One region of the Staphylococcus pseudoxylosus genome, then DNA from elsewhere that is predicted to be linked to it. Evidence: riboswitches for the same ligand, from Rfam matches in the RefSeq annotation. Region 1 holds a riboswitch; each other region holds the start of a gene.

Evidence for each region. A riboswitch is a leader RNA that binds a small molecule or an ion and turns the genes downstream of it on or off. The one in region 1 is predicted to bind S-adenosylmethionine.
Region 2: it holds a riboswitch for S-adenosylmethionine, as region 1 does, so the genes downstream of both, LG295_RS10295 (methionine ABC transporter ATP-binding protein) here and LG295_RS02040 (aminotransferase class I/II-fold pyridoxal phosphate-dependent enzyme) in region 1, are expected to answer to the same signal.
Region 3: it holds a riboswitch for S-adenosylmethionine, as region 1 does, so the genes downstream of both, metK (methionine adenosyltransferase) here and LG295_RS02040 (aminotransferase class I/II-fold pyridoxal phosphate-dependent enzyme) in region 1, are expected to answer to the same signal.
Region 4: it holds a riboswitch for S-adenosylmethionine, as region 1 does, so the genes downstream of both, LG295_RS00060 (alpha/beta fold hydrolase family protein) here and LG295_RS02040 (aminotransferase class I/II-fold pyridoxal phosphate-dependent enzyme) in region 1, are expected to answer to the same signal.

The regions. Positions count from the first base shown of each region.
Region 1 covers NZ_CP085024.1:457,829-466,082, forward strand. Annotated here, with positions in the region: gene LG295_RS02020 (DUF488 domain-containing protein) at 1-13, opposite strand, end outside; gene LG295_RS02025 (6-carboxytetrahydropterin synthase) at 151-579, shown strand; gene LG295_RS02030 (PTS sugar transporter subunit IIC) at 886-1,929, shown strand; gene LG295_RS02035 (transglycosylase) at 2,455-3,201, shown strand; SAM riboswitch class I at 3,410-3,519, shown strand; gene LG295_RS02040 (aminotransferase class I/II-fold pyridoxal phosphate-dependent enzyme) at 3,579-4,736, shown strand; gene LG295_RS02045 (D-lactate dehydrogenase) at 4,764-5,762, shown strand; gene copZ (copper chaperone CopZ) at 6,049-6,255, opposite strand; gene LG295_RS02055 (heavy metal translocating P-type ATPase) at 6,310-8,254, opposite strand, start outside.
Region 2 covers NZ_CP085024.1:2,155,146-2,163,399, forward strand. Annotated here, with positions in the region: gene LG295_RS10285 (MetQ/NlpA family ABC transporter substrate-binding protein) at 265-1,080, opposite strand; gene LG295_RS10290 (methionine ABC transporter permease) at 1,104-1,799, opposite strand; gene LG295_RS10295 (methionine ABC transporter ATP-binding protein) at 1,792-2,817, opposite strand; SAM riboswitch class I at 2,903-3,008, opposite strand; gene LG295_RS10300 (thioredoxin family protein) at 3,063-3,362, opposite strand; gene LG295_RS10305 (toprim domain-containing protein) at 3,359-3,751, opposite strand; gene gcvH (glycine cleavage system protein GcvH) at 3,986-4,366, opposite strand; gene LG295_RS10315 (arsenate reductase family protein) at 4,542-4,898, opposite strand; gene LG295_RS10320 (thioredoxin family protein) at 5,040-5,360, shown strand; gene LG295_RS10325 (nitroreductase) at 5,739-6,278, opposite strand; gene aroD (type I 3-dehydroquinate dehydratase) at 6,345-7,064, opposite strand; gene LG295_RS10335 (organic hydroperoxide resistance protein) at 7,217-7,642, shown strand; gene LG295_RS10340 (GNAT family N-acetyltransferase) at 8,135-8,254, shown strand, end outside.
Region 3 covers NZ_CP085024.1:1,198,897-1,207,150, forward strand. Annotated here, with positions in the region: gene LG295_RS05785 (PepSY domain-containing protein) at 1-108, opposite strand, end outside; gene menE (o-succinylbenzoate--CoA ligase) at 374-1,753, shown strand; gene menC (o-succinylbenzoate synthase) at 1,772-2,776, shown strand; gene yidD (membrane protein insertion efficiency factor YidD) at 2,770-3,009, opposite strand; gene ytkD (RNA deprotection pyrophosphohydrolase) at 3,076-3,552, shown strand; gene LG295_RS05810 (S9 family peptidase) at 3,536-4,309, shown strand; gene pckA (phosphoenolpyruvate carboxykinase (ATP)) at 4,383-5,972, opposite strand; SAM riboswitch class I at 6,139-6,251, shown strand; gene metK (methionine adenosyltransferase) at 6,361-7,557, shown strand; gene LG295_RS05825 (nuclease-related domain-containing protein) at 7,650-8,254, shown strand, end outside.
Region 4 covers NZ_CP085024.1:13,681-21,934, forward strand. Annotated here, with positions in the region: gene serS (serine--tRNA ligase) at 1-152, shown strand, start outside; gene LG295_RS00050 (AzlC family ABC transporter permease) at 481-1,182, shown strand; gene LG295_RS00055 (AzlD domain-containing protein) at 1,179-1,508, shown strand; SAM riboswitch class I at 1,640-1,739, shown strand; gene LG295_RS00060 (alpha/beta fold hydrolase family protein) at 1,800-2,768, shown strand; gene LG295_RS00065 (DUF2232 domain-containing protein) at 3,073-3,999, shown strand; gene LG295_RS00070 (DHH family phosphoesterase) at 4,014-5,981, shown strand; gene rplI (50S ribosomal protein L9) at 5,978-6,424, shown strand; gene dnaB (replicative DNA helicase) at 6,455-7,858, shown strand; gene LG295_RS00085 (adenylosuccinate synthase) at 8,146-8,254, shown strand, end outside.

The DNA.
Region 1 (8,254 bases):
TGTATATCGCCATGTAAAAAATCTCCTCCAATGTTTACCTAATTAGTTTTATCTTTACCTTTAAAGATTGAATAAAAAACATTGATGAATCAGTATGTACTTGTTATATAAAAGGGTATATTAATAAAAATGACGATGGGAGTGAGCGTAATGACTAAATTTGATCATATTCAACCACCTGGGCAGTTTAAATATCGTAATGGCCAAGTTTTGATAAAGAATTATTATGAATTCACTTGTGATAATCGAATTTATTTTACAAATACTGTGCATAAAGACCTAGAAAATCAACCATATCAATTTAATATTGAAATTTTATCAGATATAGATGAATATGGATTGGCATTAGATTTCAATGAAGTAGATAAATTATACCAAAAAGAAATTGAACCGTATTTAGATGGTCAGTTGGTAAATGACACATTACCTGAAATGAATACAACTGCTGAAAATATTGCTATATGGATATGGGAACAATTTGAAAAAAGATTGCCTAAGGAGAGCCAATTAAAAAAATTGGAATTTTTTGAAACGGCATCTCAAGGGCTTGTACTAACAGCAAATTTAATGAAACAGTAAAATTGAAAATTTGTGTTATTAACGTTTCCTTGAACTGATAACATTAGAATAAATATAGCGTTATGCTAAAACAATCCTGTATATTATAAAAACGTGTTAATTATATATTGAAGTAGGTAGCCGAAATCGGATTTAATATTGAGATTTCGGTTATCTACTTTTTTATGTTGTAATATTTTGATTGTGGCTATTCAATTTTAGTTGTTAATTTAATATAAAAATATTTGAGAAAAATACAGGAACAATATTCTGAAAATTAAGAAAATATGATATATTAGTATTTATTTCAGCTTAGGAGGAACTTCTATGATTAAAGTAAGTCCCAAACAATTTTTATATAATGTACTATCTGGTGTAGCGATTGCCATAGTAGCAGGGTTAATACCTAATGCTATTTTAGGAGAACTATTCAAACTTTTCGCGCCTAAGTACCAGATTTTTCAAACATTGTTACAAATAGTAGAAAGTATTCAATTTACTGTACCGTTATTAGTTGGTGCACTTATAGCAATGCGATTCAGTTTATCACCTTTAGCAACGGCTGTTGTGGCGAGTTCTGCTTTTGTAGGCAGTGGCGCAGCGCAATTTAAAGATGGTGCTTGGATGCTTGTAGGTGTTGGAGATCTTATTAACACAATGATCACTGCAGCAATTGCTGTTTTTTTAATATTAGTCGTTGGAGAAAGATTTGGTAGTTTAACGTTAATTATTTTGCCGACTATTGTCGGTGTGATAGCCAGCTTTATTGGCGTGCTTATATTACCATATGTCCAAATGATTACAACTGGTATTGGTAATTTAGTTAATACATTTACAGAATTGCAACCAGTATTGATGTCTATGCTTATTGCATTAGTATTTAGTTTTATAATTATTTCACCTATATCAACTGTAGCAACTGCTTTAGCTATAGGTATTAGCGGTTTAGCGGCTGGTTCTGCTTCACTTGGAATTGTGGCATGTGAAGGTGCATTAGTTGCAGGCACGTTAAAAGTAAATAGAGCAGGTGTACCTCTGACAATCTTTTTAGGGGGTGTGAAAATGATGATACCTAATATGGTAAGACATCCTATTATTTTACTACCAATTTTCTCAAATGCACTAATCACTGGTTTTGTTGGTGCACTCATAGGAATTGGTGGAACAAAAGAATCAGCAGGTTTTGGAATTATTGGGCTTGTTGGGCCAATAAGTGCGTTTAGATTTATGGAACATTCAATATTATTAAACTTAATATATGTATTTATTGCGTTTTTTGTAGTTCCATTTGTAATGGGGTATTTGATCAATACATTTTATATGAAAACATTGAAATTATATGATAGAGAAATTTTCAAATTCTTAGCGTAAAATGATATATAATGTTTAAAATGTATAGTTATTTTTGTAATATAATGTAATGTTTTGAATGTTGAATAAAATAATAAAGTATATTAAAAGGCCACAAAACAGTGGTCTTTTTTGATTTTAGACAAAAAAAATTGCAAGTTTTACTCCAAAATATAATTTTTTTGTTCATTTATTATTTTACAGTTGTGTAACAAAAAGATTTGCTGTAATAATTCAGACTATGTGAGCGTGTTCGATGATAAACGTATAAAGATTAATATAACAGTACTATGCACAATATATTTTGAAAACAACGAAAGAATTATGCATTACAAAACAAAACAGTAGTATTTCAATGTTACAAAGTATCTTTTCTTTTGTAACGTTTTGTTATGAAAGTGTAATATAAATAGGCGAAATATGTGTTATATTATTTGTGGCGAAAAAATAAAACATAAAAATTAATCGATTTCAGCACATACGATAAATAATTTAACGAAAATATAATTTTACTTAAAAAGATTTTAATTGGAGGATTTTTTAATTATGAAGAAAACAGTTTTAGCATCATCATTAGCAGTAGCATTAGGTGTAACAGGATATGCAACAACAGCAGACCACAATCAAGCTCACGCTTCAGAAGAAAATATCGACAAAGCGCATTTAGCTGATTTAGCTCAAAACAATCCTGAAAAATTAAACCAAAAACCATTACACGCTGGCGCGTATAACTATAACTTCGTTTTAGGTGGAAATGAATATACATTCACTTCAAATGGTCAATCTTGGTCATGGAATTACACAGCTACAGGTGCTCAAAGTGCAACTTCTAACACAGTACAAGATGTAACTACTCAAGCAACTACAAATACTAACGAAACTTCAGCTAGTGAAGTAAGTGCTCAAAAACAATCAAGCAATACTCCAGTAGCAGCAGTTGAAGCGCCTAAAGCTTCTTCAAACACAAGTGTTCAAACTGCTCAAACAAGTACTGCAACTAAAACTTACAAAGCTGCTCAAACATCAGCTGCATCAACTGGTGGATCAGTTAAAGCTCAATTCATAGCTGCAGGTGGGACAGAAGCTATGTGGAATTCAATTGTAATGCCTGAATCAAGTGGTAACCCAAATGCTGTTAACCCAGCTGGTTACAGAGGTTTAGGTCAAACTAAAGAATCATGGGGAACTGGTTCAGTAGCAAGCCAAACTAAAGGTATGATTAATTACGGTAAAAGCCGTTACGGTTCAATGGAAGCAGCTATGGCTTTCCGTGCTTCTAATGGATGGTGGTAGGATCTAAATAACTAAATAGAAATATTTAGTTATCTTAGATTGAACAACCCGGGACGTTTATGTTCCGGGTTTTATTATTTTATTTGATGTTTTAATGTGAGTGACATCGAGATCTTATTATTCTATGAGATTTTGATGTCACATTTTTGTTTCGAGAGTAGATTGACAAGCGTGAATATTCTGATAAAATTAATAGTAATTTAAAATAAACTTATCCAGAGAAGCTGAGGGATTTGGCCTTATGAAGCTTCAGCAACAGACTTTGATATAAAAGTACTGTGCTACTTCCAACAAGCATGAATGCTTGAAAGATAGGTGACATGTGTAACTATATGCCACACAGGTCGGCATATAGTTTTTTTAATAGGAGGACTTTTATGGCAATTTCAGATAGATTGGCACAAATACCAGATAGTTATTTTGCAAAAACAATGGGACAGAAAGTAGAACATGGTCCTTTACCTTTAATTAATATGGCTGTAGGTATTCCTGATGGTGAAACGCCCAAAGGAATTATTGACTGTTTTGCTGATGCGCTGCGTCAGCCTGATAATCAAAAGTATGTTGCTTTCCATGGTAAAGACTCATTTAAGCAAGCAATAGTAGATTTTTATCAGAGACAATTTCAAGTTGCATTAGATAAAGAAGATGAAGTATGTATTTTATATGGCACTAAAAATGGTCTTGTTGGTTTACCTACATGTATCGTTAATCCAGGAGAAAATGTGTTACTACCAGATCCAGGATATACGGATTATAAAGCGGGGGTGTTACTTGCTGATGCACAACCACAACCGCTCGTTTTAGAGCCGCCTTATTATTTGCCTCAGTGGGACAAAATAAGCAAAAAAACATTACTCAATACACGTTTAGTTTATTTGACTTATCCAAATAACCCGACAGGTTCAGTTGCTACAAAATCAATATTTGAGGAAGCGGTTGAGCGTTTTAAAGGAACAAAAACAAAGATTGTTCATGATTTTGCGTATAGTGCCTTTGGCTTTGATGCTAAAAATCCTAGTATATTGCAAGCAGAAGGAGCAAAAGACTTAGCAATAGAAATATTTTCATTATCAAAAGGCTATAATATGTCAGGATTTCGAGTTGGCTTTGCTGTTGGAAACAAAGACATCATACAAGCATTAAAGAAATATCAATCACATACGCACGCAGGTATGTTTGGTGCATTGCAAGACGCAGCAACATACGCTTTGAATAACTATGATGATTTTCTAGACGAACAAAATTTAACATTTAAACGTCGTAGAGATGAGTTTGAAGCTAAATTACAACAAGCAAATATACCTTTTGAGCCAATGAAAGGTGGTATTTTCTTATGGTTACGGACACCTAAAAACTTTGATGGAGAAAGTTTTGTTGATTATTTATTACAAGAACAGTCAATTCTTGTTGCGCCAGGTATACCATTTGGAGAACATGGCAAACATTATGTACGTATTTCTTTAGCTTTAGATGATGCATCGTTACTAGAAGCTGCAGAAAGGATACAATCGCTTAAGCACCTTTATGAATAGAATCAATATGATCGGAGTGATTAACTTATGACAAGTATTAAAATTTTTGGAGTAAGAGAAGAAGATATACCTTATATTAAAGCATGGTCAACAAAGCATAATGTGACTGTCGATTTAGATGAAGCATTACTTTCGTCAGAAACCGTCGATCGTACAAAAGGTTTTGATGGTGTTTCGATATCACAGCAAATTCCTTTTGGTGAAGATGTATACCGCAAGTTACATGAATTTGGAATTAAGCAAATTGCGCAACGAAGTGCTGGTTTTGACATATATGATTTTGATTTAGCTCAAAAATATGATTTGATTATTTCTAATGTGCCATCTTATTCACCGCATTCTATTGCTGAATATACGGTGTCACAAGCACTTAATTTGGTCAGAAACTATAATGATATTCAACAAAAAACAGCTTCATATGATTTTAGATGGCAACCAGCTATCTTATCACGCTCTATTAAAGACTTGAAAGTTGCTGTTATAGGGACTGGTCGTATCGGTTCAATTGTTGCTAAGATATTTGCACAAGGCTTTGGAGCTGAAGTTATTGCTTATGATATTGCCCCTAATGAAAGCTATAAGTCATTTTTAACGTATGCTAATAGCATAAATGAAGCTGTGCAAGAAGCGGATATTGTTACGGTTCATATCCCTGCAAGTAAGGATAGTGATTATTTATTTGATGATGCACTGTTTAATGAATTTAAACCAGGATCAGTATTTATCAATTGTGCAAGAGGTGCCATTGTAAAAACGAGTGCGCTAATACACGCACTGGATAATGGTGTTTTAAAAGGAGCAGCACTTGATACATATGAAGGGGAAAAGGGATTGTTTCCAAGTGATCAACGACATTCTGAATTAAAGGATGAAGTATTAAAGCAATTAATCGAACGACAAGATGTTATTGTTTCACCTCATATTGCTTTTTATACAGATGCTGCCGTTGAAAACCTCATTGTCGATGCTTTAGATGCGACAATTGATGTTATTGAGACTGGTGACACTAAACTACGTGTGAATTAATAAAGAAGCAATGATGTATATTTAAAATGTAAAATATTAAATAAAAGGGGCAGGACAGAAACCTAATTTTTTCAAAAAGAATTTCATTGTCCTACCCCTGGCAGTGATGACAAGAGTTGAAAAAGCTTTTAGACAAGCTTTTTCAATCGAGTCAGCAACTGCTATCACACTGAGTGGAAACCGAGACATTATATATGTGCTAGCCATTTTATTTTGAGAATATGGCTAATAAATCTTATTCAGTCGTGTTATCGATGATACTTATATTTGACGTGTTTTTAATATATTATTTTACGTCATAACCTTGATCTTCTATTGCTTCGTGCATGTTTGGTGTTGTGACTTTGTTATCATCAAAATCAACTTTAACATTACCTTCTTCAAGATTAACATTAGCTGTTGATACACCATCTAAATTTGTTAATGCACTTTCTACTGCATGTTTGCAGTGCTCACAACTCATACCTTCTACTTTAATTGTTTCAGTTGCCATATTAATCACCTCCTTAAAAATAATAATATTCATATGAATCATCTCAAATTTTAATTATAATTTCATGCGTTTTAATCTAAGTGCATTAGTGACAACACTTACAGAACTTAAAGCCATTGCAGCACCAGCAATCCATGGTGCAAGTAACCCTAGTGCAGCAATAGGAATGCCTGCAACGTTGTAACCAAATGCCCAAAATAAGTTTTGACGTATATTACGGATAGTCGATTTACTAGCTGTGATTGCTTTAGGTACGAGTAACAAATCGCCACCAAGAATGGTAATATCAGAAGCTTCTATGGCAACTTCTGTACCTGTACCAATAGCAATACCAATATCTGCTTGGACTAAGGCTGGTGCGTCATTTACGCCATCCCCAACCATGGCTACGGTCTTATTATTAGCTTGTAATGATTTTATTTTAGCCGCTTTTTCTTCTGGTAACACTTGTGCAATGACTGAATCTATACCAACTTGTGAAGCAATGGCTTCTGCTGTACGTTGGTTGTCTCCAGTCAACATGACAACTTCGATATTTAAATCATGTAACTGTTGGATTGCTTTATTAGTAGAATCTTTAACAGTATCGGCTACTGCGATTGTACCACGTAATTTTTGATCAATCGCTATTAACATAGCTGTTTTACCTGATTGTTCAAATTGAGACAATTGTAGCTCAGAACTATTAAGGGATACTTGATGATCTGCTAAGAATTTACGATTACCCACTAATAAAGATTTTCCATCAATCATAGCTTTGATGCCGCGTCCAGGTACCGCTTCGAAGTCATCAACTTCTAATAAATGAACTTGTTCTGTTTTTGCATAATTTACGATAGCTTCTGCGAGTGGGTGTTCAGAAGCTTTTTCAGCGCTAGCTAATAATTGTAATGCTTCATTATCGCCATCAAAGTCTGTGACTACAGGTGTTCCGTGTGTGATTGTTCCCGTTTTGTCTAAGACTACGGTATCGATTTGATGCGCACGTTCAATATGTTCGCCACCTTTAAATAAAATACCGTTTTCGGCAGCTTTTCCAGTGCCTACCATAATAGAAGTAGGAGTGGCTAACCCAAGTGCACAAGGACAAGCAATAACCATTACGGCAATTGCTGCTACTAAGGCAGGCTCAAATTGACCTTGGCGTACTAAAGTAAGCCATATAATAAATGTTAGAATCGCAATACCAACTACAATAGGCACAAAATAACCAGATATAATATCAGCAAGTCTCTGGATAGGTGCCTTAGAACCTTGAGCTTCTTCAACCACTTTAATAATAGAAGAGAGCGCAGTGTCTTTACCTACTTTTGTTGCTTCAATTGTGAGCATACCATTTTGATTCATAGTTGAACCAATAACATAATCGTTTTGAGCTTTTTCAACAGGTATAGATTCACCGGTTAACATAGATTCATCTACAGAAGTTTTTCCTTTGAGAATTGTACCATCTACAGGTATTTTCTCTCCAGGTTTAATAATTAAATAATCACCTTCTACGACTTCACTTAAAGGTATCATAGATTCCTCATTGTTACGTAGTACACGTGCTTCTTTAGCTTGCAAGTTGAGTAATTCGCTTAAGGCATTTGTTGTTTGTGATTTTGCACGTGCTTCCAAATATTTACCAAATAAAATCAGTGTAATGAGTACAGCACTGGTTTCGAAATATAAATGAGGTGTAATATTTGTATCATTTAGCCATTTAATCATCTCATATAAGCTATAAAAATAGGCTGCGCTCGTTCCTAACGCTACTAGTACATCCATATTTGCTGAACCATTGCGAAGATTTTTATATGCTCCAACATAAAATTGCCAACCAATGATGAATTGTATCGGAGTTGCTAAGATAAACTGAAACCATGGATTCATTAAAATAGGTGGCAAATGCATATTAAAGAGATGTACAAACATAGTTAATAGTAATGGTAAAGCCAATATAGTCGAAACAATTAGTTTGGTAAGTTTACGTTTTAACTCTATGGCTTTGTGTGAT
Region 2 (8,254 bases), 1.2 Mb from region 1:
CGGCATCTATTCAATATTGTTGATAATCCAATGATAACACGTAATAAAGTAGATAAAACTAAAATTGTTGTCTTTTTTAAATAGTTTAATTAATTAGGGATATAACTTAAACACCTCTACTAAATACTCAAAATCTCAAAAAAGCACTAACTACTCATCCTAATGAATAGTTAGTGCTTTTTTATTTTTACAGGTTCTTTGACAAAGTTCATACAAAAATCCCCTTTAGCCATTACGCTAAAGAGGATAATAAATATTTCGCTATTATTTAGCTGGTACTACGGCACCATCATATTTTTTATTGATTTCATCTTTAATTTCTTTAGATTGTAATACTTCCATCAATGCTTTGATTTTTTTATCATCTTTATGTCCTTCTTTAACAGCAATTAAATTGGCATAAGGATTGTCTTTAGCTTTCTCTAATACAATAGAATCATCTTTAGGACTTAATTTTTGATCGATTGCAAAATTAGAGTTGATAATGACAGCATCCGCATCTTCATTTTGATAAATTTTCGGTAAGTATTCTGCAGATTGTTTATTATTAAATTTGATATCTTTTTTGTTTTCTACGATATCATCAAATTTAGCATCTTCAATCTTCACGCCATCTTTTATTTTAATTAATCCTGCATCTTGGAAGAATTTTAAGAAACGGCCTTCTTCAGCTGGATTATTAGAAACATAAACTGTGGCACCTTTTGGTAAATCTTTTAGACTCTTATACTTTTTAGAATAAACAGCCATTGGTTCTAAATGAACATTACCTGCTGATTCTACTTTATATCCTTTATCTTTTTTCTCAGTTTTTAAATAAGGTGTATGTTGGAAAAAGTTTGCGTCTAATTCACCTTTATCTAATAATTTATTCGGTGTTGTATAATCGTTGATTGTTTTAATTTTTAAATCATAGCCTTTATCTTTTAATAATGGCTTGGCTTTTTCTAAAATTTCAGCGTGAGGGGCTGGAGAAGCACCTACTGTAATTTTTTTATCTTCACTACCTCCACTATTCCCACAAGCTGCTAAAACAAGCGCTAATATAATTACAGAAGCTAAACTAAATAATTTTTTCATATAAAAAGTCCCCCTTTTTAAGATTATCTCTTATCAATTTTATTAGTAGCCCAATCACCAATAAATTGAATGATGAACACTATAATAAGGATTAAAATTGTTGAAACAAAAATAACGTCATTTTGATTTCTAGTGAAACCTGTTAAATAAGCTAGGTTACCTAAACCACCGGCACCAATAACACCGGCCACTGCAGTAGAACCTACTAAAGCAATCGCTGTAACAGTAATACCTGAAATTAACGCTGGCATCGCTTCAGGTAAAAGTACTTTTTTGACTACAGTCCAAGTAGTAGCACCCATTGACCAAGCCGCTTCAATAACACCTTTATCAATCTCTTTAAATGCAATTTCTACAAGTCTGGCATAGAATGGAGCCGCACTAATAATTAAAGCTGGTAATGCTCCAGTTGGACCACTAATCGTGCCTAATACTAAACTTGTAAATGGAATTAATAATAAGATTAAAATAATAAATGGTATCGCTCTAAACAAGTTAACTATAAATGAAACAACCGTATAGAAAACCCTCGCTATAGGTGATTTACTTTTTGCTGATAAAAAGAGCAATACACCTAATATTAAGCCTAATATAAAGGCAAAAATTGTCGAAATAACTGTCATATAAATTGTTTCGTATGTCGCTAACCAAACTTCGTCCCAGCTGACGTTTGGCATTGTAAACATCTCGCGGAGGATGTCACTCAATGAATTACCCATGTCTTAACACCTCCACTGACACATGTTGTGCTTCTAAATCACTTTTGAACTTTTCGAATTTTTCTGAATTTACATCGCTCAATTGAATCACTAAGAATCCAAGCGAACCATCTTTTGTATGTTTAATATTAGCTTCTAATATGTTCACATCGATATTATGCGTTTTTGTTATGTACGACACGAGAGGTTCCGTGGCATTATTCCCTGTGAAATTCAAACGTACAACATAATCATCTTTATTAAGTGAGACTAAGTCACTAATAGATTCATCAAAATCATCATTTAAATCATCTTTAACAAAACGTTTTGTAACTGCATGTTGTGGATTTTCAAAGACTGTGGAAACTTGACCTTGTTCAATCACACGACCGTTTTCCATAACAGCCACTTCATCACATATGCGTCTAATAACATGCATTTCATGCGTAATAATCACGATTGTTAAATTTCTTTCTTCTTTAATTTTCAATAATAATTCTAAAATTTCATCTGTTGTTTGAGGATCCAATGCACTTGTCGCTTCATCACAAAGCAATACAGTTGGTTCGTTTGCTAACGCTCGCGCAATGCCGACACGTTGTTTTTGACCGCCTGATAGCTCTGAAGGATATGCACTTTCTCTACCTTTCAGCCCAACAAGTTCTACTAATTCTTTTGCCCGTTGTTTTGCTTCACGGCGAGGCACGCCCGCTATTTCCAATGGAAATGTAATATTATTTAATACAGTACGAGACCATAGTAAATTAAAATGTTGAAATATCATGCTCACTTTTTGACGCTTTTTTCTTAACTGTGATTTTGATAGCTTACCAATTGTATCTCCATCGATAATGACGTCTCCTGAAGTCGGTTGTTCGAGGTTATTTAGAAGTCTAATTAAAGTACTTTTCCCCGCACCTGAAAAACCAACTACTCCAAAAATCGAGCCTGATTGAATACTTAAATCAACATGATCTACAGCCAGTACGTCCTGTTTTTTCGTTTTGTACTTTTTGACTATTTGATTTAACTCAATCATTCTGTTTCCTCCTTGTGTTGCTAATCCTTCAATTAAAAAATGCTTCCTCTATGTTCACCGAAGTATAGAGAAAGCAAAATCGCTTCTCTCATCTTCTAAAGTTTTAAAACTTTATGTGAATTGGCACCATTTCTATTAAAGACGGTTGCCGGGCTTCATAGGGCACATCCCTCCACCTCTCGTGATAAGAGTTTCATTATTTAATTATTTTTAATCCTACCATTGTACTAATATTTCGTCAATAACTATTTCAAATTTTCTAACAAATAAGGCACCGATTGAAATGCATAAATTCTTTTTTGCTCTTCACCTTTTGACATTACTAATAAAACTGGTACAGATTGAATTTCATATGATTGGCTAAAATCAGGATGAAAATTTAAGTCCATTTTTATTGTAGGTAATTGCAAAATATCATTAGCAATATCTAGCATTCGTTCAGAAACCTTACATGTTCCACATGTTGGTGTGTAGCCAAAGATAAGATACTTATCTTCGTTTATATATTTATTGACGTCAACACGTTGTTCACTTGTTACATTCATGTTAATAAACTTACCCTCTCAGCTATATAATCCAATCTTGCTTTCGCCACCTTTTCCTCATCCTTTACTATAAAGCCATGTTTTTCTAGTACTCTAGATAAATATGGTTTAGGACAACGAGCAACTTCACAATATTGTTTATCTACTCTTATATGTCTACTTTCACTTAAATAGCGTTTGAACCATTTTCGTATTCTTTCACCTTCATCATCCGAATCCACAAGAATATACACTTGTTTGTCATATAAAGTATCGATCATTTCATCTAATTTATCTACACCCATTGTACCATTCGTGCAGATAATTTCTATAGGTTGATCAATCACTTGTTTGACACGCTTCTTGTCTGACTTTCCTTCGACAACAATTACTTGGTTCAGTATCGTCATGACATCCACCCTCTAAATGTTGATAGTAAATCTTTTCTACTTAGTTCTTCACAATCCTTGGTGACAATAAACATAATTTACATAGTTTAAATATTTCTTATTATTACAAACATAATTTATCATTTTTCAAAGTTGAGGTGAACTCGTTAGACTTATAAAATTACTAACGCTCCAATAGTCCTCAATGATATGAAAAAACTCCAAGACAGTTATATCATGGAGTTCAGTGTTATATTATTCGCCAATCATTTCTGAATATTGCTCAGCTGTTAATAATTCATCTAATTGACTTTCGTCACTTAGTTCAACTTTAACCATCCAAGCTTTTTCGTATGGTGATTCATTTACGAATTCTGGGCTATCTTCTAACTCATCGTTAGATTCAACTACTTTACCTGATACAGGTGCATATAGTTCTGAAACTGTTTTTACGGATTCAACACTACCAAAAGTGTCGCCTTCATTAATTTCGTCATCAACTTCTGGTAATTCAACGAATACGATATCGCCAAGTTCACCTTGAGCATATTCAGTGATACCAATTGTTACTGTATTACCTTCAACTTTTACCCATTCATGTTCTTTAGAATATTTTAATTCACTCGGTACTGCCACAAGAATCCCCTCCTAAATGATTTTACATATTAATGATGCCATATGCATACCATACAATCAACTATTTCTTAGTATATTAATATTATTATAATGTTTTCACAACAATAGATGAAGCGTTTACAAACACAACTTATCATTTTAACTTACAGAGATTGCTCTATTTCCATGAGAGGAATTAAGATAACCATGTTGCTTTATATTGATCTTCTTTAAAACCAACTGTAACTTTGTCCCCAGAAATAGCTAATGGTCTTTTGACCAACATACCATTTGTTGATAATAAATCTAACTTTTCATCATCAGTAAGGTCACTCATTTTGTCTTTAAGACCTAATTCACGATATTTAGCGCCGTGCGTATTAAAGAGTTTATTTATATCGATATCTGTCATCTCTAAAATTTCTTTAAACTCGTTTTTAGTGGGCGTATGCTGCACTATATCGATTGGTTCAAAGCTCACACCGTAGTCTTGTAAAAATTTCGCCGCTTTTTTACAAGTAGTACAATTAGGATATTGGTAAAATTTTATCATTATTCTGTACCTCCTATAACTAGTTAACATTAATATATCAAATTTATTGCCAAAACGCTCTAATAAATAAGCTAATTTTTTTTATAACTTTAAATTTTTCGTTATAATAAGCTTAATTATATTTTTAAAAAGGAGAAAATTATGAAACCTATTAATACAAATGATGCATTTAAAGAAACTGTACAGAGTGATAACCCTGTTATTGTAAAATTCGAAGCTGGCTGGTGTCCTGACTGTAAAGCAATGGATATGTGGATTGACCCTATCCAAGAAAAATACAATGATTACGACTGGTTTACAGTTAATCGTGACGAACTTGAGGACGTTGCAGCCGACAACGATGTGATGGGTATACCAAGCTTACTAGTATTTAAAAACGGAGAAAAATTAGCTCACTTACACTCAGCTAATGCGAAATCACCAGAGCAAGTAGAAGCATTTTTAGCTGAAACATTTAAATAATCGATTAATAAATGAGATATTTCATCTCATTTTGATGGGCTGGGACAAATGAATTGTTCCAGCCCTAATCATTGTAGTGTAGCATTTTTAAAGCACCTCTGCTTTATAGAGCCACTTCTTTATAGAGCCACTTCTCAATTTATTGAGTTAGTGGTTCTTATGCCTGAGCTTTAGCTCAGACAATCAGTTTTAAGTTAGGGAGATTTATGTATGAACATCAACTTTAACTCAGATAAAGTCCTCCAATTAGCCGTAATCATATTTCCAAGAGATACCAACGTAACTTTTTAATATTTATGTACATCATTATAAAAATTAAGAATGGGCATTCGAAGTCAAATTTTACTTTTGATTTCGAACGCCCATTCTAAAATCACTTTAAAACTTTTCTATCACTTGATCCGTATGACGCTTTCTATGTGGCATTTCATCCTGTAAATCTGTGAGATACAAGAAACCTACAAGTTGTTCATCATCTTTCACATTAAATATTGATCTTATTTCAGGGGTGAATATATATGCCGGTGATTTCCAACATGTACCAATACCCGCTTCATGTAATAATAGCATTAAGTTTTGAGCAAAAGCCCCAAATGCCATATGATTCTCTAAATCTTCTCGTTGTCTTGGATCTCTTTTTAGAATTAAGACAAGCATGCCACCAAGATTTGTAACAGTATCATAATGATTTTCTTGTTTTTTATCTAAGTTAGGGAATGCAACCTCTGAGAGTTGTTTACTCATAGGACCTAAGCGATCTTTAGCAATATGAACCACTCTCCACGGCTCTCTCATGCCATGATTAGGAGCATCTGTCGCTTGCTGTATCGCTTGATATAGAGCGTTATCATCTATAGTCATATCTCTTTTAAAAACTTTAATACTTCTACGATGTGCAATTGCATCTTGTAGTTCCATTGATTATCGCCCTTTCGTTAGTGATAATTATTTTCAATTATAAATCAGGCGACCACTATTTTCAAACTACTCGTATAATTTAATTTGTTGTTTTAATTTTTCAACATGAATTTGACCGGGTGCTTTTGGATCGTCTAAGCAGCCATACGAAACCGAGCCTCCAAACAATCCCTGAGCAGTTCTTGAAATTAATCCAAGCTTAGACATCGCTATACCAACAACTTGTTGCGAAACTGTGTCTGCAGTCTCAGACATTGCATTTAATAGATTTAGAACATCTTGTTTATCATGAGGCATAACTGCTACTTTTAAATAATCTGGTTCAAGTTGATGCATTTTATAATATAAACGTTTTAATACTTCCAATTTAGGTGTTTTCTTAAAGTTATGTTGCGATAATACAACTTCTAGATTTTCACGATGAGCTGATTCTATCAATGTTTGATATTTTTCTATAGGCGTCCCTTCTTCATATTCAATATCTATCATATCAACATAATCTAATAGGATTATTGTCTCTAGCACATTCAAGTATTTATCATTTGCTAATTGACCTTCTCCTCCTTGACTCTTTGTTCGATAGGTTACTAACAATTTTTTATTTAAGTTTAGATTGTATATATCTTCAGCAATTTTTGCTACAGATGCTTCATCAAAATCTGACCACTGATCTATTCTTAGTTCTATAATATCTATGGCGTCTTGATATTGTTTTAAATCCTCAATTGTATGTTGTGCGAGTTCGCGTTTAGGTGCAATTGTAACAGCTATATCAACTTTGGCCATGTTTAAACTTCCTTTTATTAGTAATATTTAAATTATTGTATAACAATTTCTAAAAATAATACAATTAAAAAACATATAAATTACTCTGTGAAATGATTTAAAACATTTTTCTTGGGTAAACATGAATTAGAAGTTTTTAAGGAGGTCATAAAATGGCAGTAAATTATGAAACGAAAGCAACAAATACAGGCGGACGTAATGGTCACGTTCAAACTGACGATAAAGCAATTGATGTAGCAGTTGTACCACCAGCTCAAGCTGATGCTGAAAAAGGTACAAACCCTGAGCAATTGTTTGCAGCAGGTTATGCTTCATGTTTTAATGGCGCATTTGATTTAATCTTAAAACAAAACAAAGTGAGAGGCGCTGAGCCAGAAGTTACTTTAACAGTACGTTTAGAAGATGACCCAGAAGCTGAAAGTCCTAAATTAAGTGTCTCAATTGATGCAAAAGTCAAAAATGTATTATCTCAAGAAGAAGCTGAGAAATATTTACAAGATGCACACGAATTTTGTCCATACTCAAAAGCTACACGCGGCAACATCGATGTTGACTTAAATGTAGCAGTTGTTGACTAATATACTCCCCCCGAAAAATTCTTAATTGAAACTTTTCGGGGGGATTTTTTTGTCTTTTAATTCCTGGTGTGCAATCTAGATGTTTTAATACTTAATGAATGTTTAATTAATTGTTCCCTTCATCTTTACTGTGAAATAAGATGTAAGCAACCAACACTGCAAAAGAAATCAGGATTAGCACTACCAGTGAAACTATAATAGTTATTAAAGCTCCCACAATTTATGCCTCCATTCACATTTATGCGTCTTGCTATATTATACCATAATTATCATATCTCTATTATTTACTTAAAATATATATTAAGATGTATTTTAAAGTTTATAAAAAGTTATTCTTTTACATACTGAATTGAAAATGTCCACATATTTTTGCAAAAAATTAAAGATGGTATTGCTCAAATAAATTATTTCCTTTAATATTATAATTAAATTGGTAAACGAGAACTATTCATCCATTATAAAAAATACTTTGCAGAGGTTAGGAGGCATTGAATGACGCAAATTCGCTATTTAACAACTGAAGATTTTTCTATTTATAAATCCTTGTTACTGCAAGGCATTAATAAAGAACTCGAAGTATTAGCGTGGAAATTACAAAACGAGAAATGCTTA
Region 3 (8,254 bases), 740 kb from region 1:
TGTATCTTTTTTATTTTCAGGTTTTGAATCATTGTCAGATGAACCATTTCCACAACTAGCTAATAATAGACTAGAAAATACTATTGCTGATAAACTTTTTAACTTCATCTGCTTCACTCCTTTATCATTTTTACAATAAATATTTACCCAATCTTTGATGTAGACAAAACATTAAATGTGAAAATTTAATGTTAAGCAGTTAAATGAGTTGATTTAACTAAATTTCAAAATAAAAGTAATATTTCCGCTATAAGGTGATAAAAATAGTTAAGAAATAGGAAAAATATTAAAAATAACATGTGTTGTGCAAGAATCCTGTTAAATAAACATAAACACGTTATAATAAGTATAACTGAGATGGAGGAATGACAGATTGGATTTTTGGTTAAAAGCACAAGCTGAACAAAATAGTAAAAGGATATTTATCGATGATGGCGTGAACCAAATTACTTTTGGGAAGATGTATGATAGCGCTAAAAGACTGGCATATAGTCTAAAACAATTAGAATTAAATAGAATAGGTTTATATATTAACAATACAATTGAATCCATAGTATTAATTAATGCTGCATGGGTAGCGGGCATAGAAGTAGCTATGATCAATACGAGATTAACTAAAAAAGAAATGATTGCTCAAATGAAATCTATAGATGTAAGTACAGTCATAGCGATGGAACAGCTTCATTTAAGAGATATTAAAGTGATAGATTTTCAAACATTGCAGACTCAGGAAGGGTACGAATTCGAAGCGCCGTTCTCAATTGATCGTATCGCATCGATTATGTTTACTTCTGGTACTACAGGTCCTCAGAAGGCAGTGCCACAAACCTTTTACAACCATTATGCAAGTGCATTAGGTTGTAAAGAGAGTCTCGGATTTAATCAATCTACGAAATGGTTATCGGTATTGCCGATTTATCATATTTCTGGTTTGAGTGTAGTGTTACGAGCGTTAATTGAAGGTTTTACATTACGACTTGAAGCGAAATTTGACACTGATAAAATGATGAAGATAATTAAAGAAGAAACACCTACACATATATCATTAGTACCACAAACTTTAAAATGGTTAATGGACGAAGGGTGGCATCAACCGTTCTCGATTGAAAAAATATTGCTCGGTGGAGCTAAATTAACCACATCGTTAATAAATAGAGCATTAGACTATAATTTACCAATTTATAATTCTTTTGGTATGACTGAAACGTGTTCGCAATTCTTAACAGCAACACCAGAAATGTTGAAACTAAGACCAGATACGGTTGGGAAACCTAGCGATAATGTTGAGGTGAAAATCTCACAGCCAAATGTTAATGGTCATGGAGAATTATTGATTAAAGGTGACAATGTTATGAATGGTTATCTTTTTCCTATGAATAAAAAAGATACCTTTGTAGATGGTTATTTTAAGACTGGTGATATAGCAGAAATAGATGAAGAAGGTTATGTCATGGTGTATGACCGTAGAAAAGATTTAATTATAAGTGGTGGAGAAAATATATACCCTTACCAAATAGAAACAGTCGCTAAAAAGCACGAATCTATTGAAGATGCGATGTGTGTTGGTGTTGAAGATGCTACATGGGGAGAAGTTCCTTATTTATATTATGTTGCTTCAGAAACTATAACAAATAAACATTTAGTAGCATACTTCCAAAATCATCTAGCAAAGTATAAAGTACCAAAACAATTTAAGCGTGTTACTTCATTACCTTATACATCAACTGGTAAATTGCAGAGAAATCATTTATAAAAGTAATAAGGAGTCTTTATGAAAATAGTTGATATGCATATATACCTCTATAACGAACGTTTTAATACACCAATTATTACACCTAAAATAAAACTAGAAAGACGTAAAGCATTGTTTGTAGCTTTAGTTACGGAAAATAATTCATATTACTATGGAGAATGTAATGCGTTTGAAACTGATTGGTATACAAGTGAAACGATTGGTGATGCTCAAATCCAAGTGGAAGATTGGTTCGATAGTATTAAAGATATAGAGTTTTATACATTCGATGAAATATTACGTAGTTTAAAGCATTTATCTAAATATCCAGCAACTAGAAGTATGATTGTAATGGCTTGTTATCAAATGTTTTTCAAATTAACAGATTTTAGTGTAGCCTATGGTGCAACAATTAATGGTTTATCAGAAGAAAATATTTTGCAATTATCCCAAACACAACCTGAACGTGTTAAAGTAAAATGGTCTAATTCAATTTTAAATGATATTAAATCAATTAAACAATTACCATTTAAACCAAATATTGTTGTAGATGCAAATGAATCTATAACCGAGTCGGAGATAGTTAAGCTAACAACAATTGGACATGATCAATTATTGTATTTAGAAGAACCATTTAAATCTTTAAATATGCTAAATCAGTTTGATGCATACGAATTACCACCAGTTGCTATAGATGAAAAGGCAGACACGATAGATAACATTTTAGAAGTTATAGATGATTTTGCTATAGACGTTGTTGTATTGAAACCATTTAGACTGGGTGGCATCGATAAAGTGATGAATACCATTAAAATGCTTAAGGACAAAAATGTGAAAATAGTTATAGGTGGTATGTATGAGTACGGGTTAAGTAGATATTTTACTGCGATGTTAGCTCAATTTTCTAGTTATCCCAGTGATATCACACCAGAAGGTTATTATTTTGAAAAAGATGTGGTTGATTGTGCAGGTATATTAAAAGGAGGCTCAATTTATTTTGAGCCTCCAAAGGTTATAAGTACAAGATTAACACGAATTTATTGATCTTTTTTGTTATCTTTTTTCTTAAGCGGCACTGGATCAAAGCCGCCTTTATGAAGCGGATGGCATTTTGAAATCCTTTTAATACCTAACCATGTACCTTTCAATGCACCATATACTTGAATTGCCTCTCTGGTATATTCAGAACAAGTAGGATAAAAACGGCAAGTTGCGGGCGTCAATGGTGATATAAATCGTTGATAAATATGAATGAGTCCAAGAAATATAGTTTTCATAAATTTTGCCTCCAACAAATAACTTAGCTTTAGCATAGTTAGTTTAACATAATAAGGGGAAGAGTGATGTATATGAAGTTTAAAGATAAAGATAATGACAACGTATATTTATCATATAAAGATAAAGAAGATATTGCTGACGGAAATCATGTACTTATTATTCCGAAATATAAAAATCAGTTGCTATTTACAAACCATAAATTACGTGGCGTTGAATTCCCAGGCGGTAAAAAAGAAGACGGAGAAACAAGTGAAGTAGCTGTTGCGCGGGAATTATTTGAAGAAACCGGAGCAATGATAGCGCAATGTGAGTATATTGCGCAATATGAAGTACAACGTACGAATGGTTTATGTTTCACAAAAGATGTATTTATGGTGAATGTATCTGAGATAAGCGATCAAGATGATTATTTAGAAACAAATGGCCCTTTATTTTATAAAAATATAGCTGAGATTCCAGAGAGTAAAAAAAGTTATTTGTTGAAGGACGATGCGATTTTACACTGTTTAGAGAGAGTGATATCACTTGGATTTTATAAATAGAAAGCGTATGCCTATTGAAACCTTACATCATGTATTTGAAGAAGTCACATATTGTGTTGATAACTTAAAAGTTCGAGGCTTAATAATGACACCGAAAGAAGATGTAAAACGAATTGTGATTTATCTACGAGGTGGTAAAGGCCAAGTAGGTAAAGTACGAGCAGCTAGAATGATGCAATTTGCAAATACAAACACTTTAGTTTTTGGTCCATATTATAGAGGGAATAATGGTAGTGAGGGGAAAGATGAATTTTATGGAGCGGATTTAAATGATGTCACGGTTGCTATACGTTTACTGCATCAAAAATACCCTTATGCTGCCATTCATATGGTTGGATTTTCCAGAGGTGGACTTCAGGGTTTACTCACATTTCAAGATTTACCAATCTCAAGTTATATTATCTGGGGTGGAGTATCTGATATATACTTAATGTATGAAGAACGCGTCGACTTAAGAGGCATGCTGAAACGCATGATTGGTCATCCTAAAAAGCAAGCTGTTGCCTATCAGCAACGAGATGCATTAGCTCAAATTACTAAGTCAAGCCCGCCCATATTTATTGTTCATGGTGGAAAAGATAAACAAGTAGGTATTCATCATGCCTATTATTTAGCACAACAATTAGAGGAAAAGGGAACAACTTATCGTACATTTTATCAAATGTTAGAAGGTCATGTACCGAGACCATTTGCTCTAAAACAAACACTATGTGAAATTAAACAGTGGATGATAGATGTCGAAGAGAATAAAATATAATAGAGTAAATTAAAAGAGAGAATTAGTTTCTATTACCTAATTCTCTCTTTTATATGATATTAATTAACAGATATTATTTGAACCCGCCACGTGCTGCTAAATCATCAACTTCTACACCGAATTTTTCGAAGTTATGATTGAAACGGTTAATTAAATCTTGAGCTTGCTCTCTATACGCTTCTGGCTTACTCCAAGCATTAATAGGATTCAATAGTGTTTGAGGGACATCCTCAACTTCAACTGGAATATCTAAACCGAACATATCATCTTTAATATATTCTGCATCTCTTAATTGCCCTGTAATTGCTTGATTCACCATTTGTCTTGTGTAACTTAGGCTTATACGACGTCCTATGCCATATTTACCACCAGTCCAACCAGTGTTTACAAGATAAACATCTACATCGTGTTGATCGATTAAGTTACCTAATAAATCAGCATAAACTTTAGCGTTTAGAGGTAAGAAAGGTGAACCGAAACATGTAGAGAATGAAGGTTCTGGCTCAGTTATACCACGTTCTGTACCAGCTAATTTAGCAGTGAATCCACTCAAGAAATGATACATTGCTTGATCTTTGGATAGTTTTGAAATAGGTGGTAGAACACCGAAAGCATCTGCAGTTAAGAAAATAATTGTATTAGGGTGAGCTGCTTTAGATGGCGTTACAATATTTTCAATGTGGTTGATTGGGTAAGCTGCACGCGTATTTTCTGTGTATTGATTATTATCGAAGTCAACGTCACCATCTTCGTCAACGATAACATTTTCTAAAATAGTACCATATTTAATAGCGTCATAAATTTGAGGTTCTTTTTTATAAGAAAGGTTAATTGCTTTAGCGTAACAACCACCTTCAATGTTGAAAATACCATTTTCATTCCAACCATGTTCGTCATCGCCAATAAGTTTACGTGTTGGGTCAGCGGATAGTGTCGTTTTACCAGTACCAGAAAGGCCGAAGAATAAAGCAACGTCACCTTTGTCTCCAACGTTAGCTGAACAATGCATGCTCATAATGTTATCTTTAGGTAGTAAATAGTTCATTACGGAGAAAATACCTTTTTTCATTTCACCAGCATACTCAGTCCCACCAATGAGGATCACTTTATGTTTGAATGATGTGATGATAAATGTTTCTGAGTTTGTGCCGTCAATTTCTGGATCGGCTTTAAAATGCGGTGCTGAAATAATTGTGAAGTTTGGTTTGATTTCTTGTGCTTCTTCTTTTGAATTAGGGCGTATAAACATATTTTGAGCAAATAGATTATGCCACGCTAATTCATTTACAACAGTTAATTTCAATTGTGAGTCGTGATCACTACCAGCATAACCATTGAATACATATAGTTCATCTTTTTTGTCTAAATAGTTTAGAACCTTATCATATAAATTTAAAAATGTTTCTTCCTCAATCGGTTGGTTAACATTTCCCCAGTCAATATCATCTCTATAAGATGGCTCATTTACAATAAACTTATCTTTTGGTGAACGACCTGTATATTTACCTGTTCTAGCGTTAATTGCACCTAATTCGGTAAGTTCGCCTTCATCATTATCTAAAATCTTGTTATACAACTGTGTTGTAGATAATTGAAATAATGAAGATTTTTTGTCTAAAATACTTTCAATTTTGTTTGTATAAGTGTATGTATCTACAGCCATACTAATCCCTCCAACGCTATTTAGTTATTGTAAGCCTTTACAATTACAGAGTATAACACATATATATCAATAGTCCATACCAATTTAAAAGGAATTTTAAATAAATATTAATAAATGTAAAATTGACATTATATCGTTGATTCTGTACTATAGGACTTAACGGATTCTCTTATCCTGAGTGGCGGAGGGACATGGACCCAATGAAGCCCAGCAACCTCTTCTTAATACGAAGAAAGGTGCCAAACCGTTTGCAGACAAATATCGTCTGAACGATAAGAGCGAATGGACGTATAAGGGCCTTCTCTCTATTTATTGATAGTGTAGAAGGCTTTTTTAATGAGCTCAACAGAGAGAGAATTTTCGTAATTTAAAACTAAAGGAGCAAATTATGACTTACAATAGAAGATTATTCACTTCAGAATCAGTAACAGAAGGGCATCCAGATAAAATAGCGGATCAAGTATCTGATGCTATATTGGATGAAATATTGAAAGATGACCCAAACGCACGTGTTGCTTGTGAAACGACAGTGACTACTGGCATGGCGTTAATTTCAGGAGAAATATCAACAACAACATATGTTGATATTCCGAAAGTGGTTAGAGAAACAATCAAAGAGATAGGCTACACGCGTGCTAAATACGGTTATGATAGCCAGACAATGGCAGTATTAACGGCAATTGATGAACAGTCACCAGATATCGCTCAAGGTGTCGATACAGCATTAGAGTATCGTGAAGACGCATCAGAAGAAGAAATCGAAGCTACAGGAGCGGGAGATCAAGGTTTGATGTTCGGTTATGCTACGAATGAAACGGATACATACATGCCTTTACCAATCTTCTTATCGCATCAACTTGCGAAACGCTTATCAGATGTACGTAAAGATGAAATATTAAATTACTTACGTCCTGATGGTAAAGTACAAGTAACTGTGGAATATGATGAGCAAGATCAACCACATCGCATTGATACGATTGTCGTGTCAACACAACATGCTGAAGATATCGAATTAGCACAAATTCAAGATGATATTAAAGAACATGTTATTTATCCAACAGTGCCAGAAGCACTTTTAGATGAGAACACTAAATTTTATATCAATCCTACTGGTCGTTTCGTTATAGGTGGACCACAAGGTGATGCAGGGCTTACTGGACGTAAAATAATTGTTGATACGTATGGTGGTTATGCACGTCATGGTGGGGGATGCTTTAGTGGTAAAGACCCAACTAAAGTTGACCGTTCTGCTGCTTATGCTGCACGCTATGTAGCAAAAAATATCGTTGCTGCTGAATTAGCAGACAAATGTGAAGTACAACTTGCATATGCGATTGGTGTAGCTGAGCCTGTTTCTATTTCTATAGATACATTTGGTACAGGAAAAGTTAAAGAAAATGAATTGGTTGAGGCAGTTAGACAACATTTTGATTTAAGACCAGCTGGAATTATTAAAATGTTAGACTTGAAACACCCTATTTATAAACAAACTGCTGCATATGGCCATTTTGGTCGTACAGACGTATTATTACCATGGGAAAAGTTAGATAAAATTAATTTATTAAAAGATACAGTTAAAGCTTAACTAGAACAAAAGTTTTTTAACTTTACTCTCGAATGCTATACGTTTATCTATTATAATTAAGTTACTGAACACATAAAGGAGCGTTTTTTGTTATGAATTCATTTGGACCATTAGAGATTGGTTTAATTGTGGCAATTGTTGTAGCAGTAATTTGTTTCATTTTATTTATCATTGCTTTGAAAAGTAAGAAGAAAGCACAACAAAAGGTAGAAGAACAATACAAAACCAGAGAACAAAAACTAAGCGATGAGCATGAAGAAGAACTAGAAAAAGAAAGAATAGAAAATAAAAAAACAGTAACAAAGCAAAAAGAAGAATATAATGCTACAGTTAATTCGAAAAATAGAGAAATTGATGCATTGAAATTATTCTCTAAAAATCAAAGTGAATATGTAACTGATATGAGACTTATTGGTATTCGAGAAAGATTAGTAAATGAGAAAAGAATTCGTCCAGAAGATATGCACATTATGGCTAATATATTTTTACCTAAGAATGAATTTAATGATGTACAGCGTATTAGTCATTTAGTACTTACGCGTACTGGTTTATATATAATTGACTCACAATTATTAAAAGGTCACGTATACAATGGCGTGAGTGCTGCACAATTTAAAGAACAACCAACAATGGAGCAAGTTTTTAATGCGTTGGATCTTGATAGACAAGAACCACAAACACTTGTATTAGATCAAAA
Region 4 (8,254 bases), 440 kb from region 1:
TAGCACATACACTTAATGGTAGTGGATTAGCAGTTGGACGTACGTTTGCTGCAATAGTTGAAAATTATCAAAATGAAGATGGTTCTGTAACAATACCAGAAGCATTAGTGCCATATATGGGTGGTAAAACAGTCATCCGTCCTATTAAATAAAATATTTAAAGTGCGTAGTTAAAGTATTAGCTACGCACTTTTTTATATGTAGAGGAGAGGGTAGGGGAGGTGTAAAAGTTGGTGTAAGAAATACATAAAATATGCGCTATTAAAATAGTTGATTTGATTGAAGTAACTGGAATTTTTAAGGGATGTCTAATAAATAACACAAAATTCTGAAATATCTATATAGCTTTATTCACAACTTTTTAAGACGAACGTTAGACTTACGTCACACAAACCTACCTCTAAAACTATTGATTATTTTTATGATATTATATTAGAATAGATTTACTGTTTTTAGCGTTTGAGGTGAGAGGGTGGAAAAATGGACAATGAGGCGCATGTTACTTTTAAACAAGGTGTAAAAGCATGTATTCCTACTTTGTTAGGTTATGCTGGTGTTGGCCTGTCTTTTGGAATTGTTGCAGTGGCATCGGGATTTAGTATGTTGGAAATTATTTTACTTTGTTTGTTAGTGTATGCCGGCGCTGCACAGTTTATTATTTGTGCACTTGTTATTTCTGGCACGCCCATATCGGCAATTATATTGACGACATTCATTGTGAATTCAAGAATGTTTTTATTAAGCATGACGCTTGCGCCAAGTTATAAAAACTATAGTTTATTAAATAGGATTGGTCTTTCTACATTAGTAACAGACGAAACATTCGGTGTAGCTATTACACCACATTTAAAAGGTGAGAAGATAAATGATCGTTGGTTGCATGGATTAAATATAACGGCATATGTCTTTTGGACATTTGCATGTATGATTGGTGCAGTCTTTGGTAAATACATACATCAACCAGAAGCACTAGGATTAGATTTTGCAATTACCGCTATGTTTATATTCTTAGCTGTCTCACAATTTGAGTCGATTAGACGCTCGAAGATAAACATATATTTTGTATTGATTATATGTGTGATTGTAATGATGCTTAGTTTAAGCTTGTTTATGCCTTCATATTTAGCTATCATATTAGCTTCGACTATTGCAGCGTTGATTGGAGTGGTGATGGAACGATGACAACGACGATACATGTGTTAACAATTATCGTGTTATGTGGTGTGGTAACGTGGCTTACACGAATTATTCCCTTTATCTTGATAACTAAAATAAAATTATCTGAACGTGTTATTAAATGGCTATCATTTATACCAATTACATTATTCACTGCATTAATCATCGATGGATTAATAGAGCAACAAGAAGGTGTGATGGGTTATAGCATTAACGGGCCGTTCTTAATAACGATGCTCCCAACTATTATTATTGCTGTGATATCACGTAGCTTAACAATCACTATACTTAGTGGCATTATCATTATGGCAGTGTTACGTTGGGTATTTTAAACAATCCTATTGAAGTAAGTTATATTATCCGTTAAACTATAAACAATTAGAAAATTAAGATATTTCAGATTACATTAACACTTTAATTTTATCTGAATTAATGAGCTTATCTTTAATACAATTAAAATCAAATCTTATTTCGAGAAGCTGAGGGACTTGGCCCGTAGACGCTTCAGCAACCGGCTTATAAAGTACGGTGCTAATACCATCGATACACTCGAATGATAAGAACTTTTAACTTCTTACTTATTTTATGAGTGAGGAGTTTTTTTACTAAGTAGGAGGTAAAACATGACGAATTATACGGTTGATACACTGGAACTAGGACCATTCACAACGGAGTCAGGTGAATTCATCTCAAACTTAAAACTACGTTATGAACATGTAGGTTTAAAAGGGCAACCACTTGTGGTGGTTTGTCATGCTTTAACAGGTAATCACTTAACGTATGGTACAAATGAAAACCCTGGATGGTGGAGAGGGATTATTGACGGTGGTTATATGCCTATTAATGATTACCAGTTTTTGACATTTAATGTTATTGGAAGCCCTTATGGTTCAAGTTCTGCATTAACAGATCCAAACTTTCCTGAGACACTTACGTTAAGAGATATCGTACGTGCTATAGAATTAGGAATTGAAACATTAGGTTTCGAAAGGATTAACATATTAATCGGTGGTTCGTTAGGTGGCATGCAAGCAATAGAATTATTATATAATCGTAAATTTGATGTTGAAAAAGCAGTGATTCTCGCAGCTACAGATAAAACATCATCCTATAGTCGTGCGTTTAATGAGATAGCGAGACAGGCTATTCATTTAGACCATAAAGAGGGTATGAGTATCGCAAGGCAGTTAGGTTTTTTAACATACCGTTCGTCTAAAAGTTATGATAAACGTTTCTCACCAGATCAAGTTGTAACCTATCAAAAACATCAAGGTAATAAATTTATGAATCATTTTGATTCTTTATGCTATTTAACACTCCTAGACGTCTTAGATAGTCATGACGTAGATAGAGGACGCAATGATGTAGATGAAGTTTTTAGTAACCTAGACACTAAAGTAATGACAATGGGCTTTACAGATGATTTGTTATATCCAGATGACTTAGTACGTGCCGTGGGAAATCGTTTTAAATATCACAAACATTTCTTTGTACCAGATAACGTAGGTCATGATGGTTTCTTACTGAATTTTAATGACTGGGCGCCTAATCTATATCACTTTTTAAAAGTATATAAAATCAAAAGAAAATGATTTAACGACTCTATTATATTAATTTTTAGGATGAAGCTATATGACTACTTTCGATAGGGGAGGGTAGACTGACATATATATAGTACATCCTTTTTTTGTACAATTATTTAAGTTGTGGTGGCATAAAATGAAACTAAAAGTAGTAGCATTAAAAATGTAATACCATGAAGTGTTGATTAGTTCAGTTATTTATACGTTTATAATTATGGAAAGTATAGTATATCGTTATCTTCTGTATTTGGATTGCCAATAATTGTATAAAAGTTTTAAAGAGGTTAAAATAATAGTTATAGTCAAAAATAGTATGGGAGTGGCGAAATTGTTTTCAAAAATATATCCTAAAGTAACTGTGCTTAGTATACTAACGCTAATCGTAGTGGCTTTAGCTTTACATATATTACCTCCGTTAGGCCTGGTGTTAGGTATCTTTGCAACAATTCCAGGTATTATCTTATGGCATAAGTCTATTGAATCATTTGGTTTAACAGCAGTCATTACAGTGGTATTAACAACGTTACTAGGTAATATATTTGTGTTGAGCACTATGGTCATCATACTCTTAGTGAGTTTTGTTATTGGCCAATTATTAAAAGAACGTACATCTAAAGAACGCATACTTTATATAACAACTACATATATTAGTATGTTCTCGTTAATTGCGTTTATGGGACTACAAACGTTTGATAAAATACCAAGTTCTACAGTTTTGATAAAACCAGTGAAAGATTACATGCATAACGTTGTTTCTGGAATTGCGGGAACTGCAGAATATAAGCAAATGCTGGAAGAAGGCTTCCGCCAGATGTCAGTTCAGTTACCAAGTTATGTCATTATTACAGTATTTCTACTTATTTTAATCAATTTAATTATTACTTTTCCAATTTTACGTAAGTTCAAAATCGCTACACCAATATTTAAACCGTTATATGCTTGGCAAATGAAGCGTTCACTATTATGGATGTATATTATCGTCTTAATTTGTGTTATGTTTTCGAGCCAACCAGGGACTTTCCAAAGTATCGTTTTAAACTTTGAAATTGTGTTATCATTATGTATGTATATTCAGGGCTTAAGTGTTATTCACTTTTTCGGAAAGGCAAAATCAATGCCAACCGCACTTTCTGTGTTATTCATGGTTATAGGGACAGCTTTAATGCCACTAACACATATTGTGAGTCTCCTGGGTGTTATAGATTTGTGTATTAACTTAAAAAGTATCATTAAAAAATGATTTGAGGTGGAAGAATGAACCGTCAATCCACTAAAAAAGCGTTAGTTTTACCATTTATTATTATGGCGTTCACAGCAATTGCACTTGTCGTAGTTTGGTTTGTTTTTAACCAGCTCATTGCAGGCATAGCGACAGTTGTATTAGTGATTATTATTGTAGGGACAGCAATAATGGTAAGACGAGCTTTACAGAAACTAGATAGCTATGTTGATAATCTAAGTGGCCATATTTCGGCAGGCAATAATATCGCAATTAAAAATTTGCCAATCGGTATGATTATCTTAGATGAAAATGAAAACATAGAGTGGATGAACAAATTTATGTCGGAACGCTTAACGCGTAATGTAATTTCCGATCCAGTTAATGAAGTATATCCTAATATCTTAAAGCAATTAGAAAAAACACAAGAAGTTGAGATTTCTGAAAATGAGTACCACTATCGCGTACGTTATTCTGAAAAAGAACATGTATTGTATTTCTTTGATATTACTGAAGAAGTACAGACAAATAAGCTATATGAAGACTCTAAACCGATTATTGCTACATTGTTCTTAGATAATTATGACGAGATTACGCAAAATATGAATGACACACAAAAATCAGAGATTAACTCGATGGTTACACGTGTGATTAGTAGATGGGCTAGTGAGCATAACATTTATTTCAAACGTTACAGCTCAGATCAATTTGTTGCTTATTTAAATCAAGATATATTAAACAACATAGAAGCAACAAACTTTAGTATTTTAAGTCAGTTGCGTGAAAAGAGTGTCGGTTACCGTGCACAACTAACTTTAAGTATCGGTGTCGGTGAAGGATCTGAAGATTTAATAGATTTAGGGGAACTATCACAATCAGGCCTAGACTTAGCACTAGGACGTGGTGGTGACCAGGTTGCTATCAAGCATATGAACGGCAATGTACGTTTCTATGGCGGTAAGACTGACCCAATGGAAAAACGTACACGTGTTAGAGCACGTGTTATATCACATGCGCTTAAAGATATTCTGATGGAAGGCGACAAAGTTATCATCATGGGACATAAACGCCCTGACTTAGATGCCATCGGTGGTGCAATTGGTGTGTCACGTTTTGCAATGATGAATAACCTAGATGCGTATATCGTCTTAAATGATTCTGACATTGATCCAACATTACGACGTGTTATGGATGCAGTAAATGAAAAACCAGAATTAAAAGACCGTTTTATCACATCGGATGAAGCATGGGATATTATGACATCTAAGACAACATTAGTCATTGTAGATACGCATAAACCTGAAATGGTTATCGATGAGAACATTTTAAATAAAGCTAACCGTAAAGTGGTTATTGACCATCATAGACGTGGAGAAAGCTTTATTTCGAGTCCATTGCTTGTTTATATGGAACCATATGCAAGTTCAACTGCAGAACTTGTGACAGAACTACTTGAGTATCAACCGACAGAACAACGATTAACGCGTTTAGAATCGACAGTAATGTTTGCAGGTATTATTGTAGATACGCGTAACTTTACGCTACGAACAGGTTCTAGAACCTTCGATGCTGCAAGTTACTTACGTGCACACGGTGCAGATACAATATTGACACAACATTTCTTGAAAGACGATCTTGATACGTATATCAATCGTACCGAGTTGATTCAAACAGTAAAATTACAAGAAAATGGTGTGGCTATTGCACACGGTTCGAATGATAAAATTTATCATCCTGTTACAGTTGCACAAGCTGCCGATGAACTGTTAAGTTTAGATGGTGTAGAGGCTTCGTACGTAATTGCAAGAAGAGAAGAAAATGTAATAGGTATGTCTGCCCGCTCACTTGGTGCTGTCAATGTGCAATTAACAATGGAAGCACTTGGCGGTGGTGGTCATTTAACTAATGCAGCCACACAGTTAAAAGATGTAACAGTGGATGAAGCAATAGAACAATTACAACAAGCTATAACAGAACAAATGAGTAGGAGTGAAAATGCATGAAAGTAATATTCACACAAGATGTAAAAGGTAAAGGTAAAAAAGGTGAGGTTAAAGACGTACCAGTAGGTTATGCAAATAACTTCTTATTAAAGAAAAATTATGCAATAGAAGCAACGCCTGGTAATTTAAAACAATTAGAACAAAAAAATAAAGCTGCTGAAGCAGAGCGTCAACAAGAAATTGAAGATGCTAAACAATTAAAAGCACAATTAAGTGAAATTGAAGTCGAAGTGTCTGCTAAAACAGGCGAAGGTGGTAAATTGTTTGGTTCAGTAAGTACGAAACAAATCACGCAAGCATTACAAGAACAACACAACATTAAAATTGATAAACGTAAAATGGATTTACCAAACGGTATCCATGCATTAGGTTACACTAACGTACCAGTTAAACTAGATAAAGAAGTTGAAGGTACAATCCGTGTACACACAGTTGAACAATAATAGTGGATTGAGATATGAGGTGTAATCACAATGGATGGAATGTATGAACAAAATCAAATGCCACACAGTAATGAGGCTGAACAGTCTGTCTTAGGTGCCATTATCATAGATCCAGAATTAATCAACACAACTCAGGAAGTATTGCTTCCTGAGTCATTTTATAGAGGTGCACATCAACACATCTTTAGAGCAATGATGAACCTCAATGAAGATAATAGAGATATTGATGTGGTAACCATTATGGATCAGTTGACACAAGAGGGTCGATTGAATGAAGCGGGTGGTCCTCAATATCTTGCAGAATTATCAAGTAATGTGCCGACAACACGTAATATCCAATACTATACTGAGATTGTTTTTAAGCATGCAACTAAACGTAAATTAATACAAACTGCAGATAGTATTGCGAATGATGGTTATAATGATGAGCTGGAACTAGATACGATACTTAACGACGCTGAACGTCGTATATTAGAATTATCATCCTCACGTGAAAGTGATGGATTTAAGGATATTCGAGATGTACTTGGTGAAGTATATGAGAATGCAGAACTATTAGATCAAAACAGTGGTCAAACTCCAGGTATTCCAACGGGCTACAGAGATTTAGACCAGATGACAGCAGGGTTTAACCGTAATGATTTAATCATTTTAGCAGCACGTCCTTCGGTAGGTAAGACTGCCTTCGCACTTAATATTGCGCAAAAAGTTGCAACACATGAAGATCATTTTTCAGTAGGTATATTCTCGCTAGAGATGGGTGCAGATCAACTTGCAACACGTATGATTTGTAGTTCAGGAAACGTGGACTCAAACCGCCTGAGAACTGGTATGATGACTGAAGAAGACTGGAATAGATTTACTATAGCAGTCGGCAAACTGTCCCGTACTAAGATATTTATCGATGACACACCAGGTATTCGGATTACAGACATTCGTTCTAAATGCCGTCGTTTAAAACAAGAGCACGGATTAGATATGGTTGTTATTGATTACTTACAATTAATTTCAGGTAGTGGCTCACGTTTTTCAGATAACAGACAACAAGAAGTTTCTGAGATTTCACGTACATTAAAGGCTATTGCTAGAGAGCTAGAATGTCCTGTTATTGCACTGAGTCAGCTATCACGTGGCGTTGAGCAGCGTCAAGATAAACGTCCGATGATGAGTGATATTCGTGAGTCAGGTTCTATCGAGCAAGATGCCGATATCATCGCTTTCTTATACCGCGATGATTATTATAATCGTGGCGAAGACGAAGAAGACGATGATGATGATACTAATTTCGAACCTCAAACAAATGATGAAAATGGGGAAATTGAAATTATTATCGCTAAGCAACGTAATGGCCCTACAGGAACAGTGAAGCTGCACTTTATGAAACAATATAACAAATTTACAGATATAGACTATGCACATGCTGAAATGGGTTAAAAAATAATAAAAAATATTTTCCGTATGATAAATCGATTTGAAGTTTTATTGTACGGTTTTTGTTTGTGTTTGGTTCATAGATTTATAAGTAAGTATGTGTCCTTGTTTTACAAATTAGTCCGATAAGACCTTGATATCACTAGCCTAAAGCTGCATACAAGTTAGTTGATATTTTTTGTTGAGTAGAGAGAATCATTGAAAATCAATGTTCGATTTTTGGTTTGCAATCTATCCTGTGTATTGGTAAAATACGTAATGGTTAATCGAGAAAACTTGGAGGTGCTCATATGTCATCAATAGTAGTAGTTGGGACACAATGGGGAGACGAAGGCAAAGGTAAAATCACAGATTTCTTAGCAGAACAAGCAGATGTTATTGCACGTTTTTCAGGCGGTA